Regions from separate parts of the Providencia manganoxydans genome, predicted to be linked through region 3. Evidence: predicted binding sites of a transcription regulator. Region 3 holds the regulator's gene; each other region holds the start of a gene.
The links. Region 3 encodes PhoB, which activates phosphate uptake and scavenging genes when phosphate is short. Its sites were predicted from a motif close to CTGTCATAAAACTGNCNNAT; they were not measured.
Positions count from the first base shown of each region.

Region 1: a site for PhoB is predicted at 2,013-2,032, ahead of kdgR (DNA-binding transcriptional regulator KdgR). Genes of this name have one in related genera too.
Region 2: a site for PhoB is predicted at 1,993-2,012, ahead of phoA (alkaline phosphatase). Genes of this name have one in related genera too.
Region 4: a site for PhoB is predicted at 3,105-3,124, ahead of JI723_RS05760 (esterase-like activity of phytase family protein). Genes of this name have one in related genera too.

Region 1 covers NZ_CP067099.1:2,793,744-2,802,027, reverse strand. The annotation lists gene JI723_RS12595 (RNA polymerase sigma factor FliA) at 1-13, shown strand, start outside; gene JI723_RS12590 (bifunctional 4-hydroxy-2-oxoglutarate aldolase/2-dehydro-3-deoxy-phosphogluconate aldolase) at 277-894, opposite strand; gene kdgK (2-dehydro-3-deoxygluconokinase) at 897-1,850, opposite strand; gene kdgR (DNA-binding transcriptional regulator KdgR) at 2,132-2,917, shown strand; gene JI723_RS12575 (hypothetical protein) at 3,180-3,536, shown strand; gene JI723_RS12570 (chitinase) at 3,592-4,509, opposite strand; gene JI723_RS12565 (choline transporter) at 4,692-6,734, opposite strand; gene betI (transcriptional regulator BetI) at 6,944-7,540, shown strand; gene betB (betaine-aldehyde dehydrogenase) at 7,568-8,284, shown strand, end outside.
Region 2 covers NZ_CP067099.1:753,032-761,315, forward strand. The annotation lists gene JI723_RS03260 (DUF3156 family protein) at 1-258, shown strand, start outside; gene JI723_RS03265 (alpha/beta hydrolase-fold protein) at 320-1,897, shown strand; gene phoA (alkaline phosphatase) at 2,087-3,526, shown strand; gene JI723_RS03275 (Na/Pi cotransporter family protein) at 3,934-5,586, shown strand; gene JI723_RS03280 (GNAT family N-acetyltransferase) at 5,570-6,097, shown strand; gene JI723_RS03285 (DUF1435 family protein) at 6,194-6,454, shown strand; tRNA gene JI723_RS03290 (tRNA-Leu) at 6,483-6,568, opposite strand; tRNA gene JI723_RS03295 (tRNA-Leu) at 6,623-6,708, opposite strand; gene rsmC (16S rRNA (guanine(1207)-N(2))-methyltransferase RsmC) at 6,991-8,004, opposite strand; gene JI723_RS03305 (DNA polymerase III subunit psi) at 8,217-8,284, shown strand, end outside.
Region 3 covers NZ_CP067099.1:881,534-889,817, reverse strand. The annotation lists gene ggt (gamma-glutamyltransferase) at 1-1,544, shown strand, start outside; gene brnQ (branched-chain amino acid transport system II carrier protein) at 1,611-2,936, opposite strand; gene phoR (phosphate regulon sensor histidine kinase PhoR) at 3,616-4,929, opposite strand; gene phoB (phosphate regulon transcriptional regulator PhoB) at 4,950-5,639, opposite strand; gene sbcD (exonuclease subunit SbcD) at 5,940-7,160, shown strand; gene JI723_RS03790 (AAA family ATPase) at 7,157-8,284, shown strand, end outside.
Region 4 covers NZ_CP067099.1:1,327,981-1,336,264, reverse strand. The annotation lists gene purK (5-(carboxyamino)imidazole ribonucleotide synthase) at 1-138, shown strand, start outside; gene JI723_RS05765 (MFS transporter) at 386-1,636, shown strand; gene JI723_RS05760 (esterase-like activity of phytase family protein) at 1,683-3,047, opposite strand; gene ybbP (putative ABC transporter permease subunit YbbP) at 3,189-5,636, opposite strand; gene ybbA (putative ABC transporter ATP-binding protein YbbA) at 5,633-6,319, opposite strand; gene tesA (multifunctional acyl-CoA thioesterase I/protease I/lysophospholipase L1) at 6,287-6,928, shown strand; gene JI723_RS05740 (SDR family oxidoreductase) at 7,132-7,917, shown strand; gene JI723_RS05735 (co-chaperone YbbN) at 7,977-8,284, shown strand, end outside.

The sequences.
Region 1 (8,284 bases), 1.9 Mb from region 3:
GCTCACGGAATAAACAAGAATGCGGCAATCTGCCGCAGATAATTTAATATCCAGTTAAATCGCTTTTACACCGATATAGTTAACGGATCAAATGACTTTAGAGCTTAATTGGTTTACTCATTCTATAGGGCAATGCTCACTTTTCCTGTTGAGAGAGATCATTTTTGATGGAATGGATTAATGTGTCATTAAAGCGATAGCAAACGAGATGATTGAATAGACTGGGGGCAAATAATGGCTTCCTACGGTTTCATTTGCAGAAAGCCATTATCATCGTTATAAATTAGCAGCCTCAGCAATAAGTTTACCGAGCTCATCCCAGCTTTCACTGTCTATTAAGTGATTAGGCACCATCCATGAACCACCACAAACCAATACAGATGGTAAGGCAGTATAATCTTTAATATTTTTAGGGCCGATCCCACCAGTAGGCATAAAGCTCACTGGATAAACCGCGCTTAATGCTTTTAACATCGCAACACCGCCTGAAGCTTCTGCGGGGAAGAATTTAACGGTAGTTAAATTAAATTCTAATGCTTGTTCAACAAGACTCGGGTTGTTCAGACCAGGAATGATAATGACATTTTTTTGTTGGCAGTAAGCAACGATTTTAGGGTTAAAACCTGGACTCACAATAAAATCAACCCCAGCTTCAATAGCTTGATCGACTTGCTGAGTTGTTAATACGGTTCCTGCACCGATTAAGATTTCAGGGTAAGCTGCACGCATGTTTTTAATCGCTTGAACCGCCGCTGAGGTACGAAACGTCACTTCAGCACAAGGTAAGCCATTTTCGACTAATGTTTTAGCAAGCGCTGCGCCATGCTGTGCATTATTAATAGTAATAACGGGAACAACACTGATTTTTTTTAATTTCTCAATTAATCGATTCATGATTACGCCTTTTGGGATTGATTTAATGTCATTTGGGGCATGGCATCGTTAGGGATAATGGCACCGCGATGTTGGATCACTGTCCCAGCAAGAAGATGACCTGTACTGGCAGCTTCGGCAGGTGTTCCTCCTAAAATGCGACAAGCCAGATAGCCTGCACTGAAAGAGTCACCCGCAGCAGTGGTATCAACAACATTGCTCACTTGATCCGCAGGGATCTCTTGTTGTTGATTATCGATAACGATATAGCAGGGTTTTTCGCCTCGTTTAATGATGATTTCATTGACGCCATATTGTTGAGCACGAGTAATAGACTGATTTTCATGCTGATCGCCATATAGCAGTTGCTCATCATCAAAGGTCAAGAAAGCCATATCTGTCAGCGCAAGCATATGTTGATAAGCCGCTTGGGCAGCTTCAATAGACGGCCATAATGCAGGACGATAATTATTATCAAAGATAATTTCCGCACCAGATTGGCGCGCCGTCTCAAGTAAAGTAAACAATAAATTGCGCGTGGGTTCAGGTAAAATAGCTAAGCTAACACCGCTTAGGTAGATGAATTGTTGTTGGTTGAGTAATTGCTGAGTGTCAGATGCGGTTTGTTCATTCAACCAATATTTAGCTGCTGAATTATCGCGCCAGTAGAAAAAACGACGCTCGCCATCTGCTGAGGTTTGAATCAAATACATGCCGGGCAGGTGTCTATCTGAGATAACAACGTGATCGGTATTGATGCCTTCTTTTTGCCAGCTGGTTAACATTTGCTGGCTAAAAGGATCTTGCCCAAGCCCAGTTAAATAGCGTGTCATCACACCGAAAGAAGCGGTGAGGCGAGCAAGGTAGAGTGCAGTATTGAGCGTATCCCCTCCAAAGGTTTGTTTAAATAATTCCCCTGATTTCTGTAACTCAACCATGCATTCACCGATAATGGCAACTTGTAGAGTTTTAGCCATGTTTGTTTACCACCTGCATTTTATTGTCATTCTAAAAATCATCATTGAATGGTTGTCATTAAAGCCCATTTTTTAGGTAACTTCAATAAAAATGAAACAGTGTTTTAAAAAAATCGAATCGCTGTTCTTGTTTTTTATAAGGGGGTTCTCTATGCTGTGTAGCAGTCAATAAAATGGCATATACTCGTCGTGCTTCAAGTCGCGGAGCTTTTCGTTAAAGGGCGGTGATTGCCACCTATCTGCAACTTGAATTATTTTGAGTCTATAAGGAATGGTTAATAATGACGGATAATGTCACGCAAACAGACGCGGTATCTTCTGTAGTGAAAGTATTCAGTATCCTGAGCGCATTAGGAGAGCAAAAAGAGATCGGGGTATCTGAACTCTCCCAACGCTTATTCATGTCAAAAGCGACAACTTATCGCTTTTTACAAACCATGAAGCAACTGGGATATGTGGTACAAGAAGGGGAAGCGGATAAATATTCTCTGACACTTAAATTATTTGAATTAGGTGCTAAATCGCTAGAGTATGTTGATTTAATTGAAATTGCTGATAAAGAAATGCGCCATATTGGTCAATTAACTCATGAGGCATTACATCTTGGTGCATTTGATGATAATGCGATTATTTATATTCATAAAATTGATTCTAGCTATAATTTACGCATGTATTCGCGAGTTGGACGACGTAATCCTTTGTATTGTACCGCTATTGGTAAAGTGCTGTTAGCTTGGCAAGATGAAGAGATTGTCAAAGGAATATTAGAACAGATTGAATTTGTTAGAAAAACAGAGACGACATTATTGAATGCAAATCAGCTAACGGTTGAATTAGCGATGGTGCGAGAACAAGGTTACGCAGAGGATAGAGAAGAACAAGAGCTAGGGTTACGTTGTGTTGCCGTGCCTATTTATGATCGTTTAGGGCAAGTTATTGCAGGATTATCAATATCTTTCCCAACTATTCGCTTTGATGAACAACAACTAGACGATTATGTGAGTTTATTAAAGGTGGCGGGATGTAATATTTCTGAGATGATGGGGTATCATAATTACCCATTATAGTTGCGGTGTTGTTGAGTATGCTCATTTGCCGGCTCACTGTATTTTGAATGATTTAAAGCCTCGAAGGCTATTATCCATTAAACTTTGTGTGGTTAACAGTTTAGTCATAAAAAAACAAATAAAATCAATCGATTGAAATTTGATGAAAATATCATTCATCTGTTGATAAATCGTCCATTAATGCGAGTTTTTTTAAGATAAAACTCGCCATTTCATTCGTCATATCTATAATTTTTGATAATTTTATTATCAAGATATGATTATGTTTAAAAGCTTATTAATATTCAGCATGTTTATTATTTCCGTTCCAAGTATGGCAACGGATTATACCTTCAAAGAAAAGTCTCCCGCAGATCGCGTATATAGTGAAAACTATCAAGGTATTGATACTGTCAAACAGCAACAACGTTTCGTTTTTGATCCTAAAAAGAAGATCCCTGAAGCGGAGCGTCATTATGAAGATTTACTGGCTGAAAAGCAGCAACAAGGTAATACTTGGGGAAATTGGAATAATGATCTCTGTCATCGCTCTGTTGTCACCAAGGGATGTACTGGTGAACCTACATGGCTGCATGATCCTGAACAGCTCAAACAGATGATTGAACAAGCAAGGAAATAAGGAAAGGCGCGATAGTGCCTTTCCTTAGGTTTTCATAACTCATCATTTAAATTGATTATTTAAGAGCATTGACAAAGCGTTCCGTATATTCAAAATCCTTGGTTTGTGCTGAGTTTCCTGAGTAGGACGCTGATGCTGATTCACCAACGCCAACTCTATCGCGGGTTAAACTCCATATTGAAATTAAGTTCACTCCATTGGTTTTTGCAAAACTACTTAGGGTATTAATATCATCAAAGTTAAATATAGATTTATCATCATTAAGGCCGATCATTGGTGTGACTTGTACTAAATCATATAGCTCCGTATCTGTCAGTGTTGGGTAGTAAATTTTTAATTGGTTTTTTAGACTGCTTGCTACATCAACCGCTGCTTGTCCCATATTTTTATCAGTTCCTTGACCATAATCCATTGCCATACCATTAACTTTCATTTTTAAACCCGCATTAACGGATTTTTGTACTAAGGCTAACCCTTTTGTAACAAGGCCATATGGCATGACCGGTAATGTGAGACTTAAAACGATATCAGGGTTATTTTTCATGATGGTGACTAATGCGCTAAAAGCTTTATCGGCATCGTATAAATCATTTTCGAAATCAAAGTCCAGTTGTGAAGCGCCAAGCGTATCAATCACGTCTTGGTAGGTGGCAATAAGTTGCTCAACGGTTTGTCTAACTGAAATATCATAGTTAGCAGCCCCTCCAAAGGACACTATCACTTTGATATTGGCATCAATCAAGGCATCACAAAATGGTTTAGCCCAAGAGATAGGCATACTTGAGTATGCTCCCCATGCAGCATTATTATTCGCATCCGCAGTTAAAAAAGCTAAGTAAACACCATCAACGCCTTTACTGATCGCAGCTTGGCTATATTTAGGGTTTGGTTTACCGTTGGGGGAAAGTGGATCATTCCAAATCGCATCAACAGTCACATCAAAATAAGGTGAAAACAGTGTTTTTTTCATCATCATTTCTCTTTCAATAGCGGAAATTTTTCCTGCTTACATTGGGTCGTTAACGATAAAATTACGCCATATTCATTGGTTAAATGATGAAGACATTAATGACTTGTCATGAAATTTATTGGAAAAACGTGCAGGCCGTTGCAAGCCTAAAAAGGACTCAAACGAGTCCTTTTTAGGTAGTACGGTTAGTTAGTTTCAGGGAAAGTTAGTGTTGAACCGGGGGCTTCACGGCTTAAGTGAATAAAGTTAAGGTGTTTTTCATATTGATCTAAGATATCACTGATCACTTGTTCTTTAGTAAAGTCCATTAAATCATTACCTTGAGTTCCTTCCCATAAAAAGGTTTCTAATCGGTAATAGTGTGATTTCCCTGAGCGTGCTCGATAGGTGAAACCCGGTACTGAATAGCGTTGAGGCCAAATTTGATAAATAAAGTTTTGCTCTTCAACTAAATCGACAACCAGCTCTAAATGGTTTAATCGCTCATCTGCAACCGGTGGAAGGCTATTAAATTCAACCTTTGCACCCCGCAGTGATAGCTCTTTTGCCACTTCTTGCATGGCCGGTACGCACACAAGATCGAGCATCCTTTGGGTATAAGTGGTTCCAGGGAAATTCATCACTCGACCAAGGCGCTGTTTCCAGTTTAATTTGCCATTGCCATATAAAGGCGCAGGTGCGCTGGTCGTTAATGAACTGACACGTCTAAAATCTTCAACTTTTAATGACTTATATAGACCCGCCATGATAAAGAAAATCACAAAACTAAATGGTAAACCCATGATCACGGTCGTGTTCTGTAAAGCAGAAACACCATCGGTCATCAACATACCAAGGGTTAATAAACCGATGGCGATTGACCAAAAAATACGCAACCAGTTTGGCGCATCATTGTTAATATCGCTTAAATTAGAGGTGAAATTACCAAGTACTAAGGAGCCTGAGTCAGCAGATGTCACGTAAAATAACAAGCCAGTGATGGTGGCGACAGAAGCGGTTAAGCCAAAACCCGGGTAAAGCTCAAGTAGTGAGTAAAAGCCCTTCTCGGGAGCGGCAAGAACGGTTTCGGCGAGCGCTTTATTACCATGAATGATTTCATAGAGTGCGCTATTACCAAAAATGGATAGCCAAAGCAGGGTGAATACAAATGGAATGATCAAGGTGCCAATAACGAATTGGCGTATAGTGCGTCCGCGGGAAATACGTGCAAGAAAGAGCCCTACAAATGGTGACCATGCAACCCACCACGCCCAGAAAAAGAGCGTCCAGCTATTCATCCAATCCGTTGGTCTATCAAAAGCGAAGCTGTTAAGGGTCATACCCATAAAGCGGTTAATATAGTCGCCGACATTCAGTACTAAGGCATTGAGTAAGAATTCAGTATCACCAACAAAGAGAATAAATAAGATCAAACCAAAAGCCAGTAACACATTTAGCTCAGATAAAACGCGGATCCCTTTATTAACCCCTGAAGTTGCTGAAATTACAGCCATAATAACGGAAAGTAGGATCAATCCACCTTGAGCGGCCAGCCCCTGTGGGATATCGAATAGGACTTTCAACCCATAGTTAAGCTGTACAACACCGATGCCTAATGTGGTTGCAATTCCAAAGATGGTACCAATAACGGCGGCAATATCGACGGTGTGGCCAATTGGCCCGTAAATTCGTTTACCAAATATAGGATATAGCGCGGAGCGAATGGTTAAAGGTAAATTATATCGATAACTAAAATACCCCAGAGCGATCCCCATCAATGCGTACATAGACCAGCCCGTCAGGCCATAGTGGAATAGGGTCCACACCATCGACTGACGGGCTGCTTCTAATGTTTGCCCTTCGCCAGTTGGCGGTAGCATATACTGTGTCACAGGCTCTGCTACAGAGAAGAACATCAGGTCAATACCGATCCCTGCTGCAAATAACATTGCAGACCAACTGAGCACACTGAATTCAGGCTTAGATTGCTCGGGCCCTAACTTGATATTACCAAACCGTGAGGTGGCGATAAAAATCACAAACACGATATACAAGGTTGCTGCTAATAAATAATACCAACCAAATGTTTTGGATACCCAGCCTAGCGTGGCAACGATCCATTGATTGGCGGTTTCGGTCATGAGTATGGTGAAAAATGAAAACGCTAGGATTAACCCAGCGGAATAGAAAAAAACCACAGAATTCAGTTTGTCTTTCTGCTGATTTTTTGGACTGTTTTGAGTTGTCATCGGCAGTTCCACAATTTTATTTGTTTAAAAGTTAAAAGTTGCATTCTTTACTAACTGTTTGAATTTTTAGCAAAGATTCAAATTTTCACGGCTATCCTCTCCTTACGTTTGTAAAATCTTTGTGATAAAATATAGTTAATATTGATTGAATGTTCAATTAAAAAAAAGTTTAATAATAGTGTTCACTGTATTTTTTAGGTTTAGAGATCATGCCGAAGATAGGAATGCAATCGATACGTAAGCAGCAGCTAATTCAAGCCACACTTGAAGTGATTAATGAGGTTGGAATGCAGGAAGCTAGCATCGCATTAATTGCTCGCAAAGCGGGAGTATCAACAGGAATTATTAGCCATTACTTCCGCGATAAAAATGGTTTATTAGAGGCCACAATGCGCCATATTCAGTACCAGCTCGGTTTTGCTGTTGCAATGCGTTTAAGGATGTTGAGTCATGCCGAGCCTAAGCAACGCATTCAAGCTATTGTGGAAGGTAACTTTGATCCTTCACAGATCAGTGAAGCGGCAATGAAAACATGGTTAGCGTTTTGGGCAAGCAGTATGCATCAACGCAATTTAAATCGCTTACAACAGGTCAATGATAGACGGTTATATTCAAACTTAAGTTATGAGTTTGCGCGTGTGCTGGATAAGCAATCGGCACGTATGGCTGCAAAAGGCCTAGCAGCGTTGATTGATGGGATTTGGTTACGTAGCGCGTTAAGCAACGAAACATTTCCACTACAGGATGCATTAACCATTACCAACGAATACATCGATATGCAATTTGAACGACATGGTCAGAGCTAAGCCTTAGCTTTAATTGAAGGAGATATTATGCACCAATCCCAATTACATAAACTCTATATCCACGGTGGATATGTGGATAGTTCACAACCTGAGTGTGAGCAGTTTGATGCAATTAACCCAGCAAATGGTGAAGTGATCGCACGTTTACAATCAGCTAGCCATGAAGATATTAATTGGGCGGTGGAAAGTGCTCATCAAGGGCAAAAAATTTGGGCGGCAATGACGGCAATGGAACGTTCACGTATTTTGCGTCGAGCCGTTGATTTATTGCGTGAACGTAACGAAGAACTCGCTCAACTTGAAACATTGGATACAGGTAAACCGATATCAGAAACCCGTTATGTCGACATTGTAACAGGTGCAGATGTGTTGGAGTATTATGCAGGTCTGATCCCCGCTTTAGAAGGGGAGCAGATACCTTTGCGTGATAGCTCATTCGTTTATACACGCCGTGAACCACTGGGGGTTGTTGCTGCGATTGGCGCATGGAATTACCCTATTCAAATTGCTCTGTGGAAATCGGCTCCCGCCTTAGCTGCTGGTAATGCAATGGTATTCAAACCCAGTGAGGTCACCTCATTAACTGCACTTAAATTAGCTGAAATTTATACCGAAGCAGGCCTACCCGCTGGCGTATTTAATGTTGTTACTGGTGGCGCCGAAATTGGGCAATGGCTATCAGAACATTCAGGTATCGCTAAGGTTTCGTTTACAGGTGGTGTTGCGACAGGCAAAAAAGTCATG
Region 2 (8,284 bases), 130 kb from region 3:
CAATCGTTAGTGAGCTTACTAAAGCAATACCCAATCATTACCAGTACGCTCGAAGAGTTAGATTTTAATTATTGCCATTTAAACATTAAACATGGTGTATGGCATTGTGAAATTGAGCCTTTTACTGCATCTGAAATGGTTAGCAGGATCCCTGCCACAAGGCGTTATTTACGGTTAACTTCCGAGCAAAGACATCGTTTATTGAGCGCTTTACAGTTGATTCACCAATTTATGGAAAAACATTTTGTTAATCATTGAGTTTGAAATATTAATTTGATAGTAATATTTTCCATTAAATAAATTTTCAATGGAAAATGATGTGAAATCTTTACCGTTAATCGGCTGTATTTTGCTTTCATCGGTTGCTATGTCAGCTGTTGCAGAGTGTATTCGTTTAGATGAGCTGTCCTCTTCTATTGAGGGCGTGCATGATAGTGAAGGTCATAGCTGTTTGTTAGTTGAAATTTCGGATAAACAGGTTGTTCGCCAAGAAGGTGATGGGATCGCTGAAGCGATTTTACTGAAAAGCAGTAAGGTACCAATTCGTGTTCTTTTACAGGGTTGGCCGCAGTCTGAAACGCACGCTATTTCTTATATTGCCCCAAAAAAAGGTCAATATTACCTCAAATTACAAGGTGTACCAGAGCAGCCATGGCATCTCAAATTTAATTTAGCGGATTATCAGCCTTTAGCGATTGAAGCTGAACACAAGATTGATAGCCCTAAGTTACAAGCCTTACTTGATGCACATCAGCAAGATAAAACCACTGATGCTTTTTGGCAGGAGATCAAATTGCAGGGCACTCCCTTGATTGAAGATTACAAGAAAGGGCAAAAGAGAGTGACTTTTTTATGGCGAGGTGCGCAGTCGAATGCCTATATATTGGGGGCGCCCTCGGGTAATCATGAAACGATGGCGAGAGTGCCGAATAAGGATATCTGGTATCGTAGTTTCATTGTGCCAAATGATACGTTGTCGCAATATAAAATAGCACCTGATGTTCCAAAGATTGCTGAAGGTGGGCTGGCGCAACGTAAAGCGATTTTAGTCACGGCGCAAGCAGATCCCTTTAATACTTATGCTGTTCCTTCATTTTTTAATGATCGTTATAATCGGTTTTCTTTATTGTCTTTAGCGCCAGAAAAACGTCAGTGTGATTTTGCCAAAATTGAGCGTCATCAGCTTAATGGTCAATTAGAGTCATTTTCATTTCAAAGCAATATATTGAATAATAATAGAAAAATTTCAATATACCGCCCTGCTGTCGTGATGAAACAACCTTCAGTACTGGTACTACTGGATGGACAAACTTATCTTAATACTTACAAAATGGCAGACTTTTTTGATAAGTGGATGCTAGAAGGCAAAATACCGCCTATGTATGTGGTGTTTCTAGACAGTATTAGTTCTGAGCATAGAAATAATGAACTGCCTCCAAACAGTGACTTTCCTGAAATGCTTGCCAAGGAGCTCATGCCATTATTGCGGGCAAAAGGGATCAATGCGCCAGCTGAATCAACGATCATTGCAGGATCGAGCTATGGTGGTCTAGGGGCAACATGGAATGCATTAACTCACCCTGAGCTATTTGGTAATGTGATTAGTATGTCTGGTTCATATTGGTGGGCGCCTAAAGGGAAAGATCCAGAATGGTTGATCCGCGAAATAGAACAGATGTCAAAGAGACCGTTACGTTTCTATTTAGAGGCGGGGTTGTTTGAGCAACGGGGTAGCTGGGGAGGGATCATCCAGAATCATTATCGGTTATTGGATGTATTAAAACATAAAGGCTATCAAGTTGAAGCAACTGAATTACCGAGTGGACATGATTATGTTTCTTGGTGTGAAACACTGTATGAAGGAACTCGCTATTTAAGCGGTAATATCGCTAAGTAATTCGCTATTTTTCATGCTTCAAAACACTAAAAGGCAGTTCATTGGTGACTGCCTTTTTGCATATTAATGACAATCATCTTTTTTTCGACATAAAACCTTCATCCAACTGTCATCTAGCTAGCTTAGCATGCCAATCATTATTCGAAGCAACTTAATATTTAAACTTCTTTTATTGGCAAGGAAATGATTATGACAGGTCATTGCATGAAATCGATTTTAGCTGTTGCTGTGAGTACAATGCTTTTAAGTGGTACTCTGCCAGCAAATGCAGCAACACCAAACGATGCAGTTTCAGAAAATCGCGCGGCACAAGGTGATATAACCCAATTTGGTGGTGCTCGTCGTTTAGCACAAGAACAAACTGATATCATGAAAGCCGCTTTGCACAATGGACAAGCTAAGAACGTGATCCTGTTTATCGGTGATGGGATGGGAGACTCTGAAATTACGGTTGCACGCAATTATGCTGAAGGTGCTGGTGGCTTCTTTAAAGGCATTGATGCACTACCGATTACGGGTCAGTATACCCATTACGCATTAAACAAAAAAACCAAGAAACCAGACTATGTAACGGATTCTGCTGCGTCAGCAACGGCGTGGTCATCAGGTGTGAAAACCTATAATGGCGCGCTTGGTGTTGATGTTTTCGATAAAGATCACGATACCTTAATTGAGCTGGCTAAACGTAATGGTAAAGCGACGGGGAACGTAACCACGTCAGAAATTCAAGATGCGACACCTGCTGCTCAATTTTCCCATGTTACAGCCCGTAAATGTTATGGTCCTGAAGAAACGTCAGAAAAGTGTGCGACGAATGCCTTAGAAAATGGTGGGCGTGGCTCTATCTCTGAGCAGCTACTCGTGACGCGCGCCGATGTTACATTAGGTGGTGGCGCGAAGAGCTTCAAGCAAGTGGCGAAGGCTGGCGATTACCAAGGTAAAACGTTAGAAGAGCAAGCGAAAGAACGTGGTTTTAACATTGTTCGTGATGCAAAATCACTGGAAGCCGTCACTGTAGCTAACCAAGACAAGCCAGTGTTAGGTTTATTCCATGAGGGGAATATGGCGGTGGCTTGGGAAGGACCTAAAGCAACACATTACGGTAATATTAATAACCCACCACTTGAATGTAAGCCGAATTCTAAATTAGATCCTAATGCACCGACATTGGCTCAAATGACAGAGAAGGCCATTGATTTATTAAAAACCAATCCAAATGGCTTCTTCTTACAAGTTGAAAGTGCTTCTATCGATAAACAAGATCATAAAGCGAACCCATGTGGTCAAATTGGTGAAACCGTCGCATTGGATGAAGCGGTGCAAGTTGGCTTAGAGTTTGCAAAAAAACATGGTGACACTTTAGTTATCGTGACCGCTGACCATGCGCACTCTAGCCAAATTATTCCAGAAGGCACTAAATCAACGGGTTTGACACAAGCGCTGATCACGAAAGATGGTTCTGTGATGGTTGTGAACTACGGTAACTCTGAAGAAGATGATTCACAGGAGCATACAGGTGCACAACTGCGCGTTGCGGCTTATGGTCCACATGCAGCCAACGTTATGGGTCTGACTGACCAAACTGATTTGTTCTTTACCATGCGTGATGCCATGGGATTGAAACAATAAACCAACCTTGTAAGTTAAATCCTCTGCGACAGGATGTTGTAGAGGATTTTTTATTTTCCCTTCCAACTATCATCCTTCATATTAATGCTAAATTACATTATGAACTTTGCGTTAATTAGTCGATTCATGTATAAAAATTATTTGGCGTTGAAGTTTTATTTGTTCGTGTTGCCTTATCATTAATCAGATTATCGCTTCTAATAACACTTTGAACTTTAACTTTTTGAAAAATAAAGAAAATAATGTATAATGAAGTGTTTTTGTATTAGTCGCCTCATTCTTAAACATCTAATGATTTCATCTATTGAACCGTATTATGACCGTTTTTAGCTGGTCATAAAAAATCTCTAAATTTCAATAACTGATTGTTTTATTTAAAAATATAAATATATAGGATTCAAATTTCAATGTTGCCCCTTTTACATCTTTTATCATCGGTCGCATTGCTGGTTTGGGGAACACATATTGTCCGTACTGGCATCATGCGAGTTTTTGGTGCTGACTTAAGGCGTATTTTAGGAAAAAGTGTAAGTCGTAAATCAAGCGCATTTCTCTCCGGCGTCGGGGTCACCGCACTCGTTCAAAGTAGTAATGCAACAGCATTGCTGGTCATTTCTTTTGTCTCTCAAGGGTTAATTTCATTAACGCCAGCCATGGTCATTATGCTTGGCGCTGATGTCGGTACTGCATTAATGGCCCGAATTTTGACATTCGATCTTTCATGGCTATCTCCATTGCTGATCCTGATTGGGGTGGCAACATTTTTAAGCCAAAAAAAGAATCGTACAGGGCAAATTGGTCGCGTAGGAATCGGTCTAGGCCTAATTTTATTAGCCTTACAACTGATTGTGGCATCGGCAGAACCGATTACTCATGCGGATGCTGTAAAAGCCATTTTTACGTCATTAAGTGGCGATGTAGTATTAGCATTGTTGGTAGGTGCACTATTTGCCATGATCAGCTATTCAAGTTTAGCTGCGGTATTGTTAACCGCAACGCTAAGTGCGACAGGCTTAGTACCACTTTATATTAGTTTAAGTATTGTGATTGGTTCTAATATTGGTAGTGGCTTACTCGCTATGATGAGCAGCCGCGGGCAGAATGAAATTTCTCGCCAAGTCGTGTTGGGGAGCTTGTTATTTAAACTGATTGGTTGTGTGGTGGTATTACCATGGGTAAAACCGATCGCACAATGGATTGGTGAGTATGGTTTTAATGCGGCTGAAGTGGTTATCTATTTCCATGTTTTTTATAATCTCATTCGTTGCCTAGTGATGTTGCCTTTTGTCGGGCCAATGGCTAAATTCTGTAATCGATTGATCCCCATTTCACCTTCTGCTGAACAGCAAATAGCCCCTCGTTATCTAGATAAAAGTGCTTTAGAAACTCCATCGTTGGCGATTGCGAATGCAGTGCGAGAAACGCTGAGGATGGGAGATGTGCTGGAGCTAATGTTGCAGCGTTTTAGAGATGTGCTTAATGGTAATAAAGAACAAAAAAGAGAAATTAGCCGCTTAGAAGAAGAAGTCGATATGCTGCATAGTAGTATTAAGCTTTATTTGGCTCAATTGCAGCAAAGTGAGCTAAGCGAAGAAGATTCAAGGCGTTGGGCTGAAATTATTGATACGGCTTTTAACCTTCAGCAATCTTCAACGATTATTCATCGCATGACTTCTGAATTGGTGAAAAAATCAATTGATAATCGTCGTTCATTTTCGAATGAGGGCTTTAAAGAATTGCTGTCATTACTTGAACGATTACAGGCTAATTTAAATTTAGGGATGTCAGTGTTTGTCTCAGCTGATATTGATAATGCAAAACGTTTACGTCGTGCTAAGCATCGTTTTCGTTTGATCAATCAGCGTTTTGCCTATGCACATGTGGAAAGACTACATGAACAAAACATGCAAAGTTTAGATACTAGTAACTTACATGTCAGTTTATTGGGTGATATGAAGCGACTAAATTCATTATTTTGTGCTGTTGCATATCATGCCCTAGAAGGTGTCGCTGAGAGTCGTAAAGAGCAAATGAGTTTGGAAAATGAGAAAAATACGTGAGTTACAAAGGGATGAAATCCCATCTGTTTGGTCGATAGATAGAACTGAATTAATTGAACATTTATATCTACATGAAAAAGGGCAGCTAGTTCTATCAGCACAGCGTTTTGACATGAAAGGCTGGCCAGAAGGTGAGCCTGAGGCTTATACCCCACATCTGCTTGAGAGTTATGACAATGGTGCGGTATTTATTGGAGTATTTGATGAGAACACATTAATTGCTGCGGCCAGTCTTGATAATATTTGGCGTGGGGAAGCTCATAACTTACTGCAATTATCATTTTTACATGTTAGCAAGCACTATCGTGGCGAAGGGTTAGGTGGGATGCTTTTTAAGCGATGTTGTCAGCTGGCAAAAGAGAAGAAAGCTGAAGGGCTTTATATTTCTGCAACGCCCTCTGAAAACACAGTACATTTCTATCAATATATGGGATGTAAATTGATTGATAAGCCTGATCCTGAGCTATTTGCGTTAGAGCCAGAGGATATCCATTTTATTTATCCATTTTGATGACAAATAGCGTCGCTTTCTTAACAAAAAACATTGTTTTTTGCTAAAAACAAGATATGATTGATAATCATTATCATTTAAATTGTTGAGGTAGCGATGCCAAATAGCGTAACCAAAAGCACTGATCTGCGCCGCTTTACTGCGGGATTATGGGGTGTTTTCGCCGTTATTTTGTTGAGCGTGATTTATCTACTCAGCAATATAGGGATGAACAGCCTAAAAATTATCACCATTATTACCATGCTGATGACTGCCGCTATGTTATTCAGTCGCGGCTCTCGGCGTTTGCTGATTGTTCCTGCTGTTATTGCTCTTCTCTGTAGTTTGGTCGCATTGGTGTTGCAACATAATGCTTAAAAGTGAAGGGAATGAGATAAGTTAACAGTGGTGCGAAAGGGGGGACTTGAACCCCCACGCCCGAAGGGCACTAACACCTGAAGCTAGCGCGTCTACCAATTCCGCCACCCTCGCAAATACTGTTAATTATTAAAAGAACTATCGGTCTATTTAAAAACAAGGCCTGCATGGTGCGAAAGGGGGGACTTGAACCCCCACGTCCGAAGGACACTAACACCTGAAGCTAGCGCGTCTACCAATTCCGCCACCCTCGCAATATCAGACTCTATCTTATGTTGATAGCACGCTGCGGATTTTAGGCTAATTTATTCAGACGTCAATAATTTTTTTACTGTTCGCGAGATATTTCAAGTAAAAAAGGCCAACACTTCTGGTTGGCCTGAGATTGACGACGAAGCAGTATAACGTAGAGTTTCCCTGCTTCGTGTTATTAGCTGAAAATCAACGGGTTGATTTGCCTAATTTATTTTAAAAGCTCCGTCACTGCCGCCAAATATAAGACGTTTGCCCGACTGTAATATTATATTTATTGGTAATTAACGTTTGGTCGCTTGATAAACTTTAAATTTACCTGTTTTAGCTAACAACTCATGGCTACCAAAGGCCTTATCAAGCATGTCAGGGTAAGGTAAGAACGCATTTGCGACGATACGGAATTTACCTCCTCTTTTTAGGTACTTAGGCGCCTGATAAATCATATTTTCTACTGCGCTGTAACTGGTATTAAGACCATCATGGAATGGGGGATTGGAGATGATCCAGTCAAATTGGTCATTGATGTTAGAGTAGACATCGCTAGCAATGACCTTTCCTGTTAATTGGTTAGCTTGCAATGTTGCGGTAGAAGACATCAGCGCAGCAGCACTCACATCACTGAGCGTTAAGGTGGCATCAGGGTTATTTTTTCCAATCACTGCCGCTAATACGCCATTGCCACAGGCAATATCAAGAACATTACCCATTACAGGTTCATTAAGAGTAGAAAGAAGTAAATCGCTGCCAATGTCCAATTCATTATGGCTGAATACGCCAGGAAGAGCATGAATTTGTACATTCTCAGCTTCATAGCGGCGCCACCAGTGCGTAATATCGAACTGAGTTGGCTGTTCTAGTTCACCATAATACAGACCACAACGTCTAGCTGAATCAATTTTTTGCAGTGTTGCAATGCCTTCCATGATGGATTCTGCGCTTTTGACACCACTACGGTTTTCACCGACCACGAAAATTTGGCTACCCGCTGTGAGGTGAGTGCACAGATCGTCGAGCTGAAAGCAGGCTTCTTGTTTGTTTTTTGGCCAGAAATAGATCAGCGTATTGCAAGGGCGGATAAAATCAGCGTCAGCAATTGCAGCAAATTGCGCATTTGTTCCCATTAAGCTACTTAGGCTTTTCCAGCGATGGTATTGGTTAGTGATAACACGAACACTTGCAGCTTCTAAAGTCGCGGCGAGTTCATCTTGAATATCACCTGCCAAGACTACATGACGTTCTGTAAAGTGCTCAAGATGGCGCTGGATAACTTCACTAGCGGGGGTTAGTAGTGACATAATTAAAAATCTCCTTACTTGTCATACTTTTGATACTTCAGGTTGCAGCGTTTTGACATATCCAGCAGCAACAAATTACTTGCAATAGGTATGCAAACCCAATTATTTTGCGCACACTTTATCAGAAAACAGGGAAATAGCATTGCTATGTTGGCGCTATTAGTCCCCTTTGATAAGATACCTTACTTAACATAGCGACTGGAAATAAATGAATGGCACGACGTGACAGGCTTTTAAATCAAATGGGTATCACTCAATGGGTAGTGAGAAACCCTGCTGT
Region 3 (8,284 bases):
GCGGCAATATTGGTGGTGGTGGTTTTATGACAATCCACCTTGCTGATGGCAACGATCTTTTTATCAATTTCAGGGAAACGGCCCCTAAAGCAGCTAATGCAGACATGTATCTCGATAAAGATGGCAAACTCATTAAAGATGCCAGCCTTTATGGTTATTTAGCTTCCGGTGTTCCAGGTACTGTCAAAGGCCTTGATTATGCTCTTGAAAAATATGGCACCATGAGTCGCCAACAAGTGATGGAGCCGGCGATTAAATTAGCCAGAGAAGGATTTATTTTGACGCGAGCAGATACTGACGTACTGGATACGACGACAGATCGCTTTAAGCAAGATCCTGAAGTGGCACGCATCTTTTTAAAGCCTGACGGTAGCGCTTTCCAACCGGGTGATCTATTAGTACAAACCGATCTAGCTAATACACTGGAAAAAATAGCAAAAGAAGGACCTAAGGCTTTCTATGAAGGCGAGATCCCTAAAATTGTTGAACAAGCCTCTAAAAAGAATGGCGGCATCTTAACTGCCGACGATTTTGCAAATTACACGATCACCGATACAACACCAGTTAGCTGCACCTATCGTGGCTATAAATTTATCTCTGCGCCACCACCTAGCTCAGGTGGTGTAACGATTTGCCAAACGCTGAATATATTAGAAAACTATGATCTTAAAGGAATGGGCTTCAATTCCGCTGAATATATCCATACGTTAACAGAAGCGATGCGCCATGCTTATATGGACAGAAATACGTTCTTAGGTGATCCCGCATTTGTCGATAACCCAACGGATAAATTGCTGAGCAAAGCCTATGCGGAAGAACTGCGCAAAGAGATCAAACCAAATCAAGCCACACCATCAACTCAAGTTCAGCCGGGTGTTGGCCCACATGAAAAACCAGAAACGACTCACTACTCTGTTGTCGATGATAAAGGTAATGCGGTTTCAACCACCTATACCATCAATGGCCGTTTTGGCTCAGTGGTGATCCCGCCGGGTACCGGCTTCTTTTTAAATGATGAAATGGATGATTTCACCACTAAAGTCGGTGAAAAAAATATGTATGGGCTAGTGCAAGGGGAAAGAAACTCTATTGCTCCCGGTAAGCGCCCACTTTCATCAATGAGCCCAACCATTGTGACTAAAGATGGCCATGTGTTCCTAGTACTTGGTTCACCGGGAGGATCGCGTATTATCTCAATTACCCTACAAACCGCATTGAATATTATCGACCATGGCATGCCGCCACAAGAAGCGGTAAATGCTGCAAGGATCCACCACCAATGGTTACCTGATGAGGTCTATTATGAAGAAAGAGGCGTCTCTAAAGATAGTTTAGCCTTACTTGATAAGATGGGCTACAAGATGGTGGAGCAAACCCCATGGGGAGCCGCTGAGCTGATTATGGTTCCTGTACCTGATGCAAAAGGTGACAAAACGGATTCGTCAGGTAATGACTCTGCTGTTTCAGGTAAAGTTCGCCAAGGCTATATCTATGGGGCAAACGATGTAAGACGCCCTGCGGGTAGTGCTGTTGGCGTTAATTAAACTATCCCTATTTCAAATAAACCAAAAGGAGCAAATTTGCTCCTTTTGGTTTTTAATATAGTTCTATTAAGCCTGATGATGCTCAGTTGCTGGCGTCACCACCCGATCACAAACAGCTGCAACAATTAGCACGACAATCGAAGGCAATAACCACGCTAAGTCTTGCTGATACAGTGGAATAGAGGTCATCCATTCAGGAATATAATCTTTCAGGTTATCTGATGCTTTTGCAGCGCCAATCAACCCAACCACAAAACTCGTCAACATAGTTGGTGCAATCACTACACTTGGGTTACGCCACCACTTGAGCGTGAAGCTAAGTAAGATCAACACAATACAAGGTGGATAGATCGCCACTAACACAGGAACAGAAAATGCAATCAGCTTACTTAAGCCAAGGTTAGAGACCACCATAGAAAACACGCCAAGTATCAGCACTAAAGTACGATATGAAATCGGCACATAGCGGCTAAAGAACTCAGCACAAGCGCAAGTCAAACCGACCGCCGTCACCATACAAGCAACGAAAATCAGAACAGCTAGGAAGAAACTACCATAATCGCCAAAGGTATATTGAACATACGCGTGCAGAATGTCTGCCCCATCTTGTGGATTAGGAATAATTGATGCGCTGTTTTCACCTAATTTAAATAATGATAGATAAACCAGTGTCAGCAATACCCCTGCAATTAAACCAGCCCACATAGTATAACGCGTTAATAATGAAGAGTTTTCAATTCCTCGAGAACGCGCAGCATTAACAATAACAATACCAAATACCATCGCCCCTAACGTGTCCATGGTTAAATAACCATTGATAAATCCATTAGAGAATGCCATATCACGATATGCATCTGTTGAAGGCAGTGGTTCACCTGCCGGCCACAATACCGCAGCAACGCCAAGGATAGCTAAAGCCAGCATTTTCACCGGTGCGAGTATGTGGCCAACACTGTCGAGTAATTTTCCCGGATACAATGAAATACCGATCACTAACACAAAATAGACCGCACTGTAAATCAATAGCGAGATGTCAGATTCACCGCCAAGTAACGGTGCTATGCCCACTTTATATGATACGGTTGCGGTACGAGGTGTCGCAAATAAAGGCCCAACTGAAAGGTAAGCAACAACGGCAAGTAATAAACCTGCGGTTTTGCCTACAGGTGTACTTAAGGATTCAATGCCACCACCGACTTTAGCTAGTGCAATAACGGTTAAAACGGGGAGACCAACGCCAGTTACAAGGAAACCAAGGGCTGCGGTCCAAACTTGTTCACCTGCTTGTAAGCCGACCATAGGTGGAAATATGATATTTCCAGCCCCAACAAATAGCGCAAAGGTCATAAAACCTAAGGCAATAATATCTCTGGATGTTAAACGATGAGCCATATTTTATATTAAATCTATGTAACGATATTAGAAAATGTAGAGACGCCTATAGGTATCTCTTTGAATTATAATTGACGACACACTCGTCACTCTTCAAGTTACAACACTAATGGCATCATTCGTTCCGACTAGTCACATACCTTTGTATGCCCTTAGCACTTCACTCACTCGCCGCCTAGTTATACCTCGAACCATGTAGAGCATAGAATTTTAATTAACAAGCCATTAACAATACAATGTGTATTATTTATCACATCAGGCAAGATGAAAACTCAGAAAATAGGGAAAATCGCCAATAACTGGCTACAAGTAAAACTTTTATAGGGTAAAAAGGCAATAGCAAACCAGAAAACAAGCATAAAACACTAAAGTATTTTTGCTAGCCAGTGATTACTGTCAGTAAACTACGAATATACACTATATGATTTGAACAAAAAACAATCAATATGCGATTATTCACTCTCGCTATTTACCATGACAGTGGCTAAATGAGGACGAGGAAATAGAATATCGAATGACCTGAGAAGTCGCTAGAGTTTAGAGAAAGTTGACCTTGGCTACTGGCTTTTATCACTAAAAAAGAACAAATAAACATCTAAAAAAGGGATATATACGTTGAATTAACAAGCAAAAGCGGCAACTAGCTGCCACTTTCATCAAGGATCATGTTAGGGGCTATTTATACTGTCTTAACCGTTTTCTTATCAGTTACAATCAACACCGGTGGTAAAGTAAAAGAGAACTCACTGCCTTTGCCAAGTTGGCTGGTGATCACTAACTGACTATTATGGTGCTGTAAAGCATGTTTGACGATGGCTAAGCCTAAACCTGTTCCGCCACTCCCATGGCGAGTCCTTGCTTTATCAACACGATAAAAACGCTCGGTCAAGCGAGGGATATGTTCAGCAGGGATCCCTGTACCATTATCTGCCACACTAAAGCGTGCGCCATGATGATTTTTCTGCCAACTAACACGAATAGTTGAGCCTTCAGGTGTATGAGCAATCGCGTTATACACTAAGTTTGCTACCGCACTACGCAGTTGTTCCTCATTACCATAAACACGCAGTTTTTCATCGACAGAAAATTCAAATTGTTGCCGCCCCTGACTTAAGCTAATCGCCTCTTGCTCAATCATTTTTAAAATAACAGGGATATTAATCTGCTCATCTAAACTAATTTGTGGAGCCACTTCAATACGTGATAGTTGCAATAATTGCTTAACCAAGCTATCCATACGGTGTGCTTGTTCTTGCATCACATGAAGGGCTTTTTTATTGGCGGGTGAGGTATTTTCTTGGTCATCCAGTACTTCAAGATACCCCTGAATAACCGTCAATGGCGTGCGTAACTCATGACTTACGTTAGCAAAAAAATCTCTACGTGCTTTTTCTAACCGACGTTTTTCAGTGACATCGCGAGCCACCATTAATAATTGACCTTCCGTATAAGGAAGAATACGAAATTCAACAATCGCACCACTATTCAGCTCAAGCGTTAACGGTTGCTCATAATTCTGTAAGGTAAAATAACGACTAAAATCAGGGTAACGTAGTAAGTTAAAAATAGGTTGTCCACTATCTTCAGGCCAACGAAAACCCAATAAGTGTTGGGCATGGCGATTACACCAAAAAATATTCCCTTCAAGCGTCATCATTACCACGGCATCAGGTAAAGATTCAGCCCCACTTCGAAACCGCTTAATTAATTGTCCTAGCTCACGACGACGTTTACGATTACGTTGTTGCATTTGATATATCCCGTAAAATATGGGTTCCCATCCACCTTTACCATCAGGAGGGAGCATACTACGGTCTAGCCATAACCAATATGACAGTTTCATTAAGTTATAACTATGCCAAATCAGCGCTGCTGCAAGCGAAATCACCAACAGCCATGCAAGATGGCCGATAAATAAAGATAAAATTAATGCAGGTAAAATAAATAAAAACAGCCCTAAAATCAGCTGTTTCCATGATAAGCGTTCAAGCACGCGGGAATCCCCTTTAGTTATCAGTAACGCGTTGAGAAGCGATAGCCCGTACCACGAACTGTTTGCACCATTTTATCATGCCCTTCGACTTCTAATGCCTTTCTAAGGCGGCGAATATGTACGTCAACGGTGCGATCTTCTACATAAACATTTGCGCCCCAAACATAATTAAGTAGCTGCTCACGACTATACACCCGCTCAGGGTGAGTCATAAAGAAATGCAGTAATTTATATTCCGTTGGCCCCATATCAATAGGCGTATCTTGACTACTGACACGGTGAGAGGTTGGATCTAATGTTAACCCGTTCATTTCAATGATGTCTTCTGTCGCCATCGGCGAAATACGACGTAAAATGGCTTTAACACGAGCCACCAGCTCTTTTGGTGAAAAAGGCTTAATCAAATAATCATCAGCCCCAACTTCTAGCCCTTTTACTCGGTCTTCCTCTTCCCCACGCGCAGTCAGCATCATCACGGGCACATCACGCGTGTCACTGTCACGTTTCATATGTTTAATTACTTGGATCCCTGAACCACCCGGGATCATCCAATCCAATAACACCAAATCAGGTAACGGGTCAACTAACTGCGCAATTGCGGAATCATAATCATCAGCTTCAATAGACTGAAAACCATTCTGCTCTAGTACAAAACAAACCATTTCTCGGATGGGCGCTTCATCTTCAACTACTAGAATGCGTCTTGCCATGATTAATCCTGTAAATAAGAAGAGATTATTAAAAGTAAAATCATTATGCGTCACTTTTATGACAGAATTATGAATGTTAACACTCAATGATGATAGTCCGATAATAATTGTCATTTTAGTGAAATATCGAGGTCATATGAGCAAAACGACAATTCTCCGCATCAACGCGCTCTGATAAGGTATACTGCATAACGTTCAATTAGCATAATTTCAATTCCAGTATTCGTCATACTTCAAGTGATAGCGTTGGTAACTGCAACTTTAAATATGACGATTAGTCATCCTTAGGAACCTATATTGATGCGTATCATCCATACCTCTGACTGGCACCTTGGCCAATATTTTTTTACAAAAAGCCGTGCTGCGGAACACCAATATTTCTTAACTTGGCTAATCGAACAAGTTAAACAATATCAGGTTGATGCTGTCATTGTTGCCGGTGATATCTTTGATACGGGCTCACCGCCCAGCTATGCAAGAGAACTTTACAACCAATTTGTCGTCTCTTTACAACAAACTGGCTGCCAATTGGTGATACTCAGCGGTAATCATGATTCTGTTTCTGTGTTAAATGAAACCAGTTCACTACTGGCTTATTTAAATACTGATGTTGTCACCTCGGGTAGTCAACCCCATGTCATCACACTTAAAAATGCACAAGGTGAGCCAGGGGCATTGCTATGCGCTATCCCATTTCTGCGCCCAAGGGATATTCAACTCAGCGTTGCAGGGCAAAGTAGCGAACAAAAACAGCTCTCACTACAAAATGCAATTAGTGAATATTATCAGTGTAGCTATCAACTAGCCCAGCAACAACGTGAAGCTTTGGGGCTTGAAATTCCGATTATTGCCACAGGTCATCTAACCGTTGTTGGTGCCGAAGTTTCTGATTCTGTGCGGGATATTTATATCGGCACCCTAGATGCCTTTCCATCAGGAGCCTTTCCCCCTGCCGACTATATTGCATTGGGGCATATCCATCGTCCACAAGTCATCGGCGGAAAACCGCACATTCGCTATTGCGGGTCACCTATTGCATTAAGTTTTGATGAAGCTGAACAACAAAAAAGCGTTTGTTTAGTGGAGTTCGATCGCAGTGATATCGCTCAAATTCAACAATTACCGATCCCTATATTTCAGCCATTAAAAACCCTCAAAGGATCACTTGCCGATATCCAAAAGCAGCTAAATGAAATAGATAATAATGACAATATTCAACCCATTTGGCTGGATATCGAGGTTGCCAGCCAAGACTACCTTGCTGATATACAGCAACGTATTGAAGCATTGGTTAAAGATTTACCTGTTGACGTGGTTTTGTTACGTCGAGCTCGCAAGCAGCCACAAGGCCAACAGACAGCTCTCGCCAATGAAACATTAAATGAGCTTACCGCCGAAGAGGTGTTTTTACGTCGCTTAACAGAAGAAGAACTGGGCGATAAAGAAAAAGAACAACGGCTCTTACTGCTATTTAAACAATCTCACGATGCATTACGTTCTGAGCTTGAGGGGGACGCATGAAAATACTGAGTTTACGTTTTAAAAATATTAACTCCCTCAAAGGTGAATGGAAAATTGACTTTAACCAAGAACCTTTTATCAGCCAAGGCCTATTCGCCATTACTGGCCCTACCGGAGCTGGTAAAACAACACTGTTAGATGCGATTTGTCTTGCTCTTTATCATCAAACTCCGCGTTTAAATACCTTATCAGCCAGCCAAAATGAACTCATGACCCGTCACACAGGCGAATGTCTTGCGGAAGTTGAGTTTGAAGTGAAAGGAACAGCCTACCGCGCTTTTTGGAGCCAAAGACGCGCAAGTAATAAGCCTGATGGTAAATTACAGTCACCGAAGGCCGAGTTAGCCACGGTGAATGATGGCAAAATTATCGCTGAGAAAATCAGTGAAGTCAGAGAGCAAATTATTCAAATTACTGGGCTCGATTTTGGCCGTTTCACTAAATCAATCCTTCTATCTCAAGGTGATTTTGCAGCCTTTTTGAATGCCAGTGAAAAAGAACGAGCTGATTTACTTGAGGAAATCACTGGCACCGAAATTTATAGCCAAATCTCGAGTTACATTTATCGTCAGCACAAACACGTTAAAAATGATTTAGAAATTTTAAAAGCTCGTGCACAAAGTATTCACTTACTCACAGAAGATGAATATCAAACATTACTCACTGAACAACAACGTTTGGCTGAAAAAGAAATAGAGTTAAATCAAAAGCGTACACAAAATCAGCAAATACTACATTGGCAGCAACGCCAACAGCAACTCAATATACGTTTACAACAGCAGCAATTAGAGCTGCAACAAGCTCAAAGTGCCTATCAATTAGCTGAACCTGAACTAAAAAAACTCACTGATAACATCCCTGCTGAGCACCTACGCCCTCTATGGCAAGATGTAGAGCGCCAACAACAATCACTAAATGAATTATTAGAAAAACAGCAAAATCTTTTACTGGCTCTAAATACTCAGACTCAACAGCTAGCTCCATTACAAGAACAATTAACACAAGTTAATACGCAAAATACGCAGCACCTAAGCTACGTCCAGCAACAAACGTTAGTGATCGATAACCAAGTTCGCCCATTAGATAACGAAATTATTAATTTAAATCAGCAAATTAAAGAAATA
Region 4 (8,284 bases), 450 kb from region 3:
GGCCATTTAAACCTAACACACAGCGATAGTTTAGCGCTGATAAATACTCTCACGTCCTTAGTGAGTATGCTGCCAAATGAGTATAAAATTGGCATTGAGTGGGCTAATACAAAATTAGGCTGGTATCGAAGCAAATAAACAGCGAAAATAGCCACACTCGTCATATTTCAAGATGCAGCACTGTGTATTTAGGTATGGTGAGCTATTGCTCACTCGTACTTAGCCACATGCCTATGTCTGCTCTTAGCGACTTACTCGTTTGTCGACTAGCTGCACCTCGAATTATTTAGAGTATAGATAATACAATGCCCGATTTTTCGGGCATCTTGCGTTTTACTTCGCTGCCGCTTTCGCCAATAAAACCGGTAGTGTGACTGGAGTTGAAATGGCAACCACAAATTCCCCACTGTTTAGCCCACTGTATCAGTGGAGCATTCTTATCCTATTAGGAATGGTGTATTTCCTTGCCACGGCAACTACCTTTACCTCTCTTGGGGTAGTACTACCTGGGATGATAGGTGAGTTAAAATGGAGTTGGACTGAAGCAGGTTTTGGGTTCACCTTACTGGGTTTGACCTGTGGCTTAGCCAGTTTTCTTCCCTCTTTGTTGATCCGCAAAATCGGGGTTCGCCTAACATTATTGCTAGGTACCTTAATATTTGTTGCGGGTTTTTATAGCCTCTACTCAACCGAGACGATTAGTCAGTATTTTCTGGGTACGGCCCTGATTGGTATTGGCTTCACCCTGTTAGCTACAGTACCAGGCACTTATGTTCTCTCCCGATTATTTGAAAAACAATCACTTGCATTTGGTCTTTATTTCACTATTGGTGGTTTAGGTGGTGTTGCAGGCCCTTGGATCTATTTCTACGCTTCAAATCAAATGGGCTCATGGCGCATGCATTGGGTACTCTGTGCCATTTACCTCAGTGTAGTGACCCTAATCACCATACTGGCACTGCGTGAAGGAAAACGCGAACAGCAGCATGCTAAGCACATCATGCAAAAACAGATTAGTGATGCAAGTAAGCCTATCTATCGTACTAAAGAAGTTTGGACGGTACATCGTGCATTACGTACTTGGCAGTTTTATTTGATTGCCGCCACTTACACATCCTTTTTATGGTGTGGGATCACGGTGAATAGCTTTGCCGTCGCCCACATTGAAGAGCGCGGTTTTGGTATGACCGTTGCCGTTTCTTTGCTTAGTACAATGGCTTTTGTGAATGCTTTTTCACGATTTATTGGTGGTGCCGCTGGGGAGTGGCTAGAGCCTAAAAAATTACTCATCGGAAGTTTGATTATCATGGTATTTGGCGTTATCTGCTTGAGTATCGCCACTTCATGGATATGGTTGATCTTATTTGTGCTGTGCGTAGGCATTGGCTATGGCATGACTTTTTTGGCTTCCAGCGTGTTACTGTCAAACTATTTTGGCCGCGGCCCCTATCTAGAGCTGTTCTCGGTGGTCAATTTGATCTCTACCGTTGCTTGTCTTGCCCCCTTTATTGCTGGGGCAGTAAAAGACTATACCGATAGTTTTACCCCCGCATTTTTAATTATTGCAACCCCCGTGATTGTGATCCTGATGTTTACTTTAATGATGAAACCACCTGTTTTGTCAGTCAAAAAATAAAAAAAGCTCGGGTGATGAGCCCGAGCAAAATCAATAAACAAGGAAACTAAGGATTTAACAACGCAGGCACTTTCAACAAGATAAACTCGTTATCATCTGCTTGATTTGGCTCACGGCTAGATGAGAATGGGTAGTTATTGTCGTTGCCAACAATGATGTGTTCATTATCAACAACATCAACGTTTTCAATGGTAAAGAATGGGAAGGTAAACACGCCATTATTTAATGGTTTCTTGGCGACACCTTCTGGATCTTTAATATTCATTAAATCAATATAAGCTTGCTTATCAACCGATGTACCTTGGTTTTTATCTGAAAACTCAATGCGATAAACGCGTTTGAATTTAGCTAAATTATTAAAGCAGTTTGTGGTATCCGTAGCACCTTCAGCACAAGCTTTGTCCGCCGTTCCTTCGCCATTATCACGTTCAATAATCAATCCATGTGTATCATCGATCATATTAAAATCGCCTATCGCATTTTGATTATCTTCGAAAACATATAACCAGCTGCGACCTGTCCACTGTTGGTTTTTAACATCGAATTCAAGAATTCGTGCCGCACGTTTTCCAGCGACATTTTCATAATCCTGTTTTTCTTCATTCCATAAAGCCCCTTCCAGCATTGGATATAACTTGCTGCCATCAGGCGAAGAAGCCATTCCTTCAAAACCTTTTGAACGATTGACTTGGAAGCTGACTTTGTCCGCTGGTTTCCCTGGGGTAGTCACTTGATAATGATCTGGAGAAACCACTTTTTTGCCATCAACTTCAGTTTCAAATAATGCTAATACTTTGCCATCCAGATCCATCTTAATGAGGTATGGCCCAAACTCTTCGCCCACCCACAACGCACCATCTGCAAATTGAAAGCTTTCAGGATCGAAATCACTGCCTGTCAAATAACGCTTATCGCTACTTTCATTAATAATATGAAATGGAATGATTTTATCTGGATCATGGAAGAACACTGTTTTTAGTGGGTTCGCTTTACCTGTCTTAAAATCAATATCATATTGCGTTAAGTAAAGCATCGAATCCGGCGAATTCACTTTATTACCATAACCATTATCAGTTAGCACCCAATAGGTGCCATCCGCCATACGTTTAATACCTGAGTGCCCTTGCAGTGGCTGACCGTTGATTGGCACACTCATACCTGTTGGACGATCCGCTGACTTGCCCTCCACTTTGCCTAGCTCATCAACACGATTGCCCGTCGTATACTTACCGCTAACGTGTAAGTCTTGTGGTGCATCTTTTGGCGCAGGCACCGTAGAATCAACTGCTAAAATAGCATGACCTGCCAGCGTCGCTGGTACTTCTTGCTGAGCATACCCTGTAGTAGAAAAAGCAACTAATGTTGCAAGTAGTGATAATGAACTGAGTTTTATGGTGCGGTGAGGCTGCATTATTATGTTCCCATTCGTAATGTTTATCATTATTGACGCTGGGATAATAAGCAGGATAAATGACAGTTTCGTGATGGTTTTAAGACGATTATTTGAATGGCTTCTTGTTTTTTGCATAAACAAGAAGCCATAAAGGTTAAATTAACTATTTGGCATTCGACGATGCTGATTACCTGTGCCTAACAAACGTAACCCAAGCCAACTACCACATACAGATAGTAATAGTGCGGCGCACAGTGGCAGTAATAACCACATTGACCATTCAGGTTGCCAAGGGAAATCAAACACTTTAGTTTGCAATAACCATAATGCTACCTCGGCGCCAAATGCAGCCGCTAACCCTGCCATCAAGCCTAATAAAGCAAATTCACTCCACAAAGTACGACGCATCAGCTTTTTGCTTGCCCCCAACGTACGATAAACCACCAATTCACGCTCTCGTTGGCTCATACCCACTTGAATTTGTGCTAATAGCAATAACAAGCCACAGAAGATCACCAATACCACCATCACTTCTAGCGCTTGGCTAACTTGCTGCAAGATTTGCTGAATTTGCGCAATCAATGCGCCGGTATCTAATACATTAATGGTTGGATAATTACGGCTTAAATCAGTCAATAATTTGCCATCACCTTCATAGTGGAAGCTACTCATCCATGTCGCTGGCACATCTTTCAAAGTGCCTTCCGAGAAGATAAAGAAAAAGTTAGGTCGTAGGCTCTCCCAATCAACGGTACGGATACTCGTGACTGTAGCGTTAAATACCTGAGCACCCGCATTAAATGTCAATTTATCGCCAATTTTAATCCCTAGCTCTTTCACCACTGTTTGTTCAATCGACACCTCTCCCTCTTTCGGTGGCCATGTGCCTTGATCTAATACATTGGCTTCAGGAAGCTTAGCTTGCCATGTCAAACTTAGTTCACGACGAACGGTATTATTGTTGGGATCACGCGCATCTGCCCACTCAATCGCTGATGTACCATTAATTTCAGCTAAACGCGCTAACACAACCGGATAAAAAGCGGTCGGTTTCACTTGATGTTGGAGCAACAATTCAGTAACTGGTTTGATCTGACTTTCATTCATATTAATCAGAAAGTAGTTTGGACTATCTGCTGGCAATTGTTGCTGCCACCGATCCAATAAATCCCCTCTGACTAAAATTAATAGCGCTAACAACATAAATGACAGCGAAAAAGCGCTCATTTGAGTGATGGTTTGTAACGGCTGGCGCAGCAAACGACTGACTGACAGACGTAAACTCAGTTGTTTAAACTTAAATTGGCGTAATACCCACAACCCTAACCAACCAATTAGTGCTAATAGAACAGCAACAATCACAATACCAATTAAAATTGACCAGAGCAGTGGATTAACGCCCGCAAACAAAAATAGCCCACCCACCACAATCAAAGTCACAATTGGTAAATAATAACGCAGTGGCCAGATCGGTGAAGCCGCATCCTCGCGTAAGACGCGTGATGGCTGGGTTGCCATCAATTGGCGATAAGGGCGGATCCCCACAATAATTGCGATCACAAATAACGTACCAATCGCCCATACCCAAGGCCATAAGCTAGCGGATGGCAATGCTTTAGGTAGCATAGCCCCTAATATCTGCATTAAGATCCCTTCGAACGCGAGCCCAAGCAGTGAACCTAACAAAGCTGCGGCAATTAATATCACCAACCACTGCCCGATGATCCATTTTTGTAAAGCCGAACGACCTGCTCCCAATGTTTTTAATACCGCTACGAGCTGGTGACGACTACGACAATAATGGCTCATCGAGACCACCACCGCGGCGATCGCTAACAATAAGGTCAATAACACAGACAACAGTAAAAATTGTTGAGCACGCTGGAAGGTTTTACCGACTGCACCACTGTTATCTTTTAACGTATACCATCGCTGATCGGTTCTCAGTTGTTTGTCATATTGCGCCTCAAAGGCATCAATAGTTGCCGTATCTCCCGCAAACATTTCACGATAGGTTAAACGGCTCCCAACCTGTACCGCTCCTGTTGCTTGCGCATCATCAAGGGAAATCAAAACACGAGGTGCAATTTGAAAAGGGTTAAAACCACTGTCAGGCTCTTGAATTAACTGCCCTGCCACTTTTAATGTCGCATCACCAATATCAATCTCATCGCCAACTTTCAGATTAAGCAATTCAAGCAAGCGCGGGGTAACCAAGATCTCCCCTTTAGTTGGGCGAAGGCCTGCCGGCTCAGTGATTAATTCACCGTATAAGGGATAGGCCGCATCGGCGGCTTTAACCAGTACCAATTGCGGTCGTAAGTTTTCATCCGCAGTTGAATAAGCCATTGTCGAGAAGGACATTTGCTGGCTAAGTTTTAATCCATTCTCTTTCGCTTGTTGTAGCCACGTCGCGTCACTAGGCTGAGAAGAGCGTAAAACCAGATCGCCTGCCAGTAACTCACGGCTTTGATAACTCATGCTATTTTCAATGCGGTCACTGATCCGTCCCAGTGCCAAAACACAAGCGACCGCGAGTGTCAGCGCCAACCACACGATCAGTAGTGATGGCGTTCTCCACTCACGCCAAAACCAACGCCAAATCATGACTCTTCCCTCAATACACCATCCACTAACCGTAAGCGACGCTGACAACGAGCCGCCAATTCATTATCGTGAGTCACAAGGATCAACGTCGTACCGTGTTCTTTATTCATTGCAAATAATAAATCCGCAATTTTATCCCCTGTGTGACGATCAAGATTACCTGTGGGCTCATCAGCAAACAGTATTTGTGGTCGACCATTGAATGCCCTAGCCAGTGCAACACGCTGCTGTTCACCGCCGGAAAGTTGTGCGGGCATATGTTTTAAACGGCTTCCAAGCCCCAACTCCGCTAATAAATTGGCGGCTTGTTGATGACTGGTTGATTCAGATTCACCACGCAATAAAGCGGGTAATTGCACATTTTCTAATGCATTCAATGTGGGTATCAACATAAAAGATTGGAAGACAAAACCAACACTTTGTGCACGCAAAAAAGCACGTTGCTCTTCATTCATCTGAGTGAGTTCTTGGCCTAGTAAACTCACGCTACCACTAGTGCCGTCATCTAAACCGGCGATAATACCTAATAAGGTCGATTTCCCTGAACCTGATTCGCCGATTAAAGCAATTGTTTGACCGGACTCGACAATTAGCTCAACACCTTGCAATATAGTGAGTTCATGTTCACCCTGACCAACACGTTTAACGAGATGATGAACTTCAAGAATATTTTCCGCCGACATTTACTGGTATTTCTCCTGTTATTTGTCGCGAGTGGTCAAACACTCGCAGCCACAAAACTATTGATCCTTGGTGACAGCCTAAGTGCTGGCTATCGTTTACCGGCAGAGCAGGCATGGGCCTCATTACTCGCCGAACGCTGGCAGAAATTGTCACCGCCCATTGCCGTAGTTAACGGCAGTATCAGTGGTAACACCTCTGCACAAGGGCTAGAGCGTCTTCCTGCTTTACTTGAACAACACAAACCTGACTGGGTATTGATCGAATTAGGCGCCAATGACGGTTTGCAAGGGTTATCTGTCGAGCAAATGGAGAACACCTTACAACAAATTATTCAACAAATAACCCAAACAGGCGCTAAACCGCTTTTAATGCAAATTCGCATACCGCCAAACTACGGTAAACGCTACACTTCCAGTTTTGAAAAGGTCTACTCAACATTGGCAGAAAAAAATGCCATTCCATTGCTCCCTTTTTATATGGAAGAGATCATTACTCGGCCTGAATGGATCCAGCAAGATGGTATTCATCCAACCGTAGAAGCCCAACCAACAATTGCGGATTTTATGGAAACACAACTTAAGCCTTACCTTGTGCCATCAGCAAAATAATTGGCGATTTTTTGGGGTATACTCTAAATAATTCAAGATACGGCTAGGCGACAAATAAATACGTTGCAAATAACATAGCAACGATGCCACTGGCGCGAGTGAACCAAGTCACTATATATTCACGAGAAACGCTGCAACTTGAAGTATGACGAGTATAGTAAAGCAATTTTTATCTCAATCAGCACCTAAAGGTAGGTAAAGTTATGCAAAAATCGGTCTTTATCACCGGTGCATCCAGCGGTATCGGCTTTTGTGCCGCACAAACACTTCATCAGCGTGGTTACCATGTTATCGTCGCTTGTCGTAAAGAGAGCGATGTTTTACGTCTAAAAGAGCTTGGGTTCGACACGGTAGCACTCGATGTTGATGATAAACATAGCATAGATCGTGCTGCCGATGAGGTGCTCGCATTATGTCATGGGCGACTTTTCGGATTATTCAATAATGCAGGTTTTGGGGTTTATGGTGAGCTAAATAGCATCAGTCGAGAGCAGTTAGAGGGGCAATTTTCCACTAACTTTTTTGGCGTCCATCAATTAACCTTAAAATTACTGCCAGCCATGCTACAACATCATGAAGGGCGTATTATCCAAACCAGTTCAGTGATGGGGATCATTTCGACCCCAGGCCGTGGTGCCTATGCCGCCAGCAAATATGCTTTAGAGGCGTGGTCAGATGCACTACGTTTAGAACTCAAAGGTACGGGAATTCATGTTAGTTTAATCGAACCGGGGCCAATCCATACCCGTTTTACCCATAACGTTGCTCAAACTCAGCAAGACAAACCGGTTAAAAACCCCGGTATCGCCGAGCGCTTTACCTTAACGCCGGAACATGTCGTCGCAAAATTAGTTCATGCCTTAGAAAGCCCTCGCCCGCGTATTCGTTATTCAGTGACACTATTAACCGTTGCTGTACGGTTTTTAAAACGGCTGCTCCCTGACTGCCTAATGGATAAAATACTGGCAGGCCAAGGCAAAAAGGCTTGAAAAAAAACAATCTAGCCCCACCTTTAGAGTATTAAATAATTATTTAAAAGAGACCAATTATGCAAGCTTTTGCCCAAATCGTGGATGTTAATGAACAAAACCTACACCAAGTCGTAGAACAGTCAATGAACATGCCAGTCATGTTCTACTTCTGGTCAGCTCAAAGCCCCCACTGCCAAGAGTTTGGTGCGACACTGGATAAAATTGCTAACGACTACGCGGGTTTATTTATGTTAGCGCGTGTTAACTGCGATGAAGAACAAAATGTTGCTGCGCAATTTGGCCTTAGAGCTATCCCAACGGTTTATATTTTACAAGAAGGCCGTCCCGTCGATGGTTTCCAAGGACCGCAACCGGAAGATGTGGT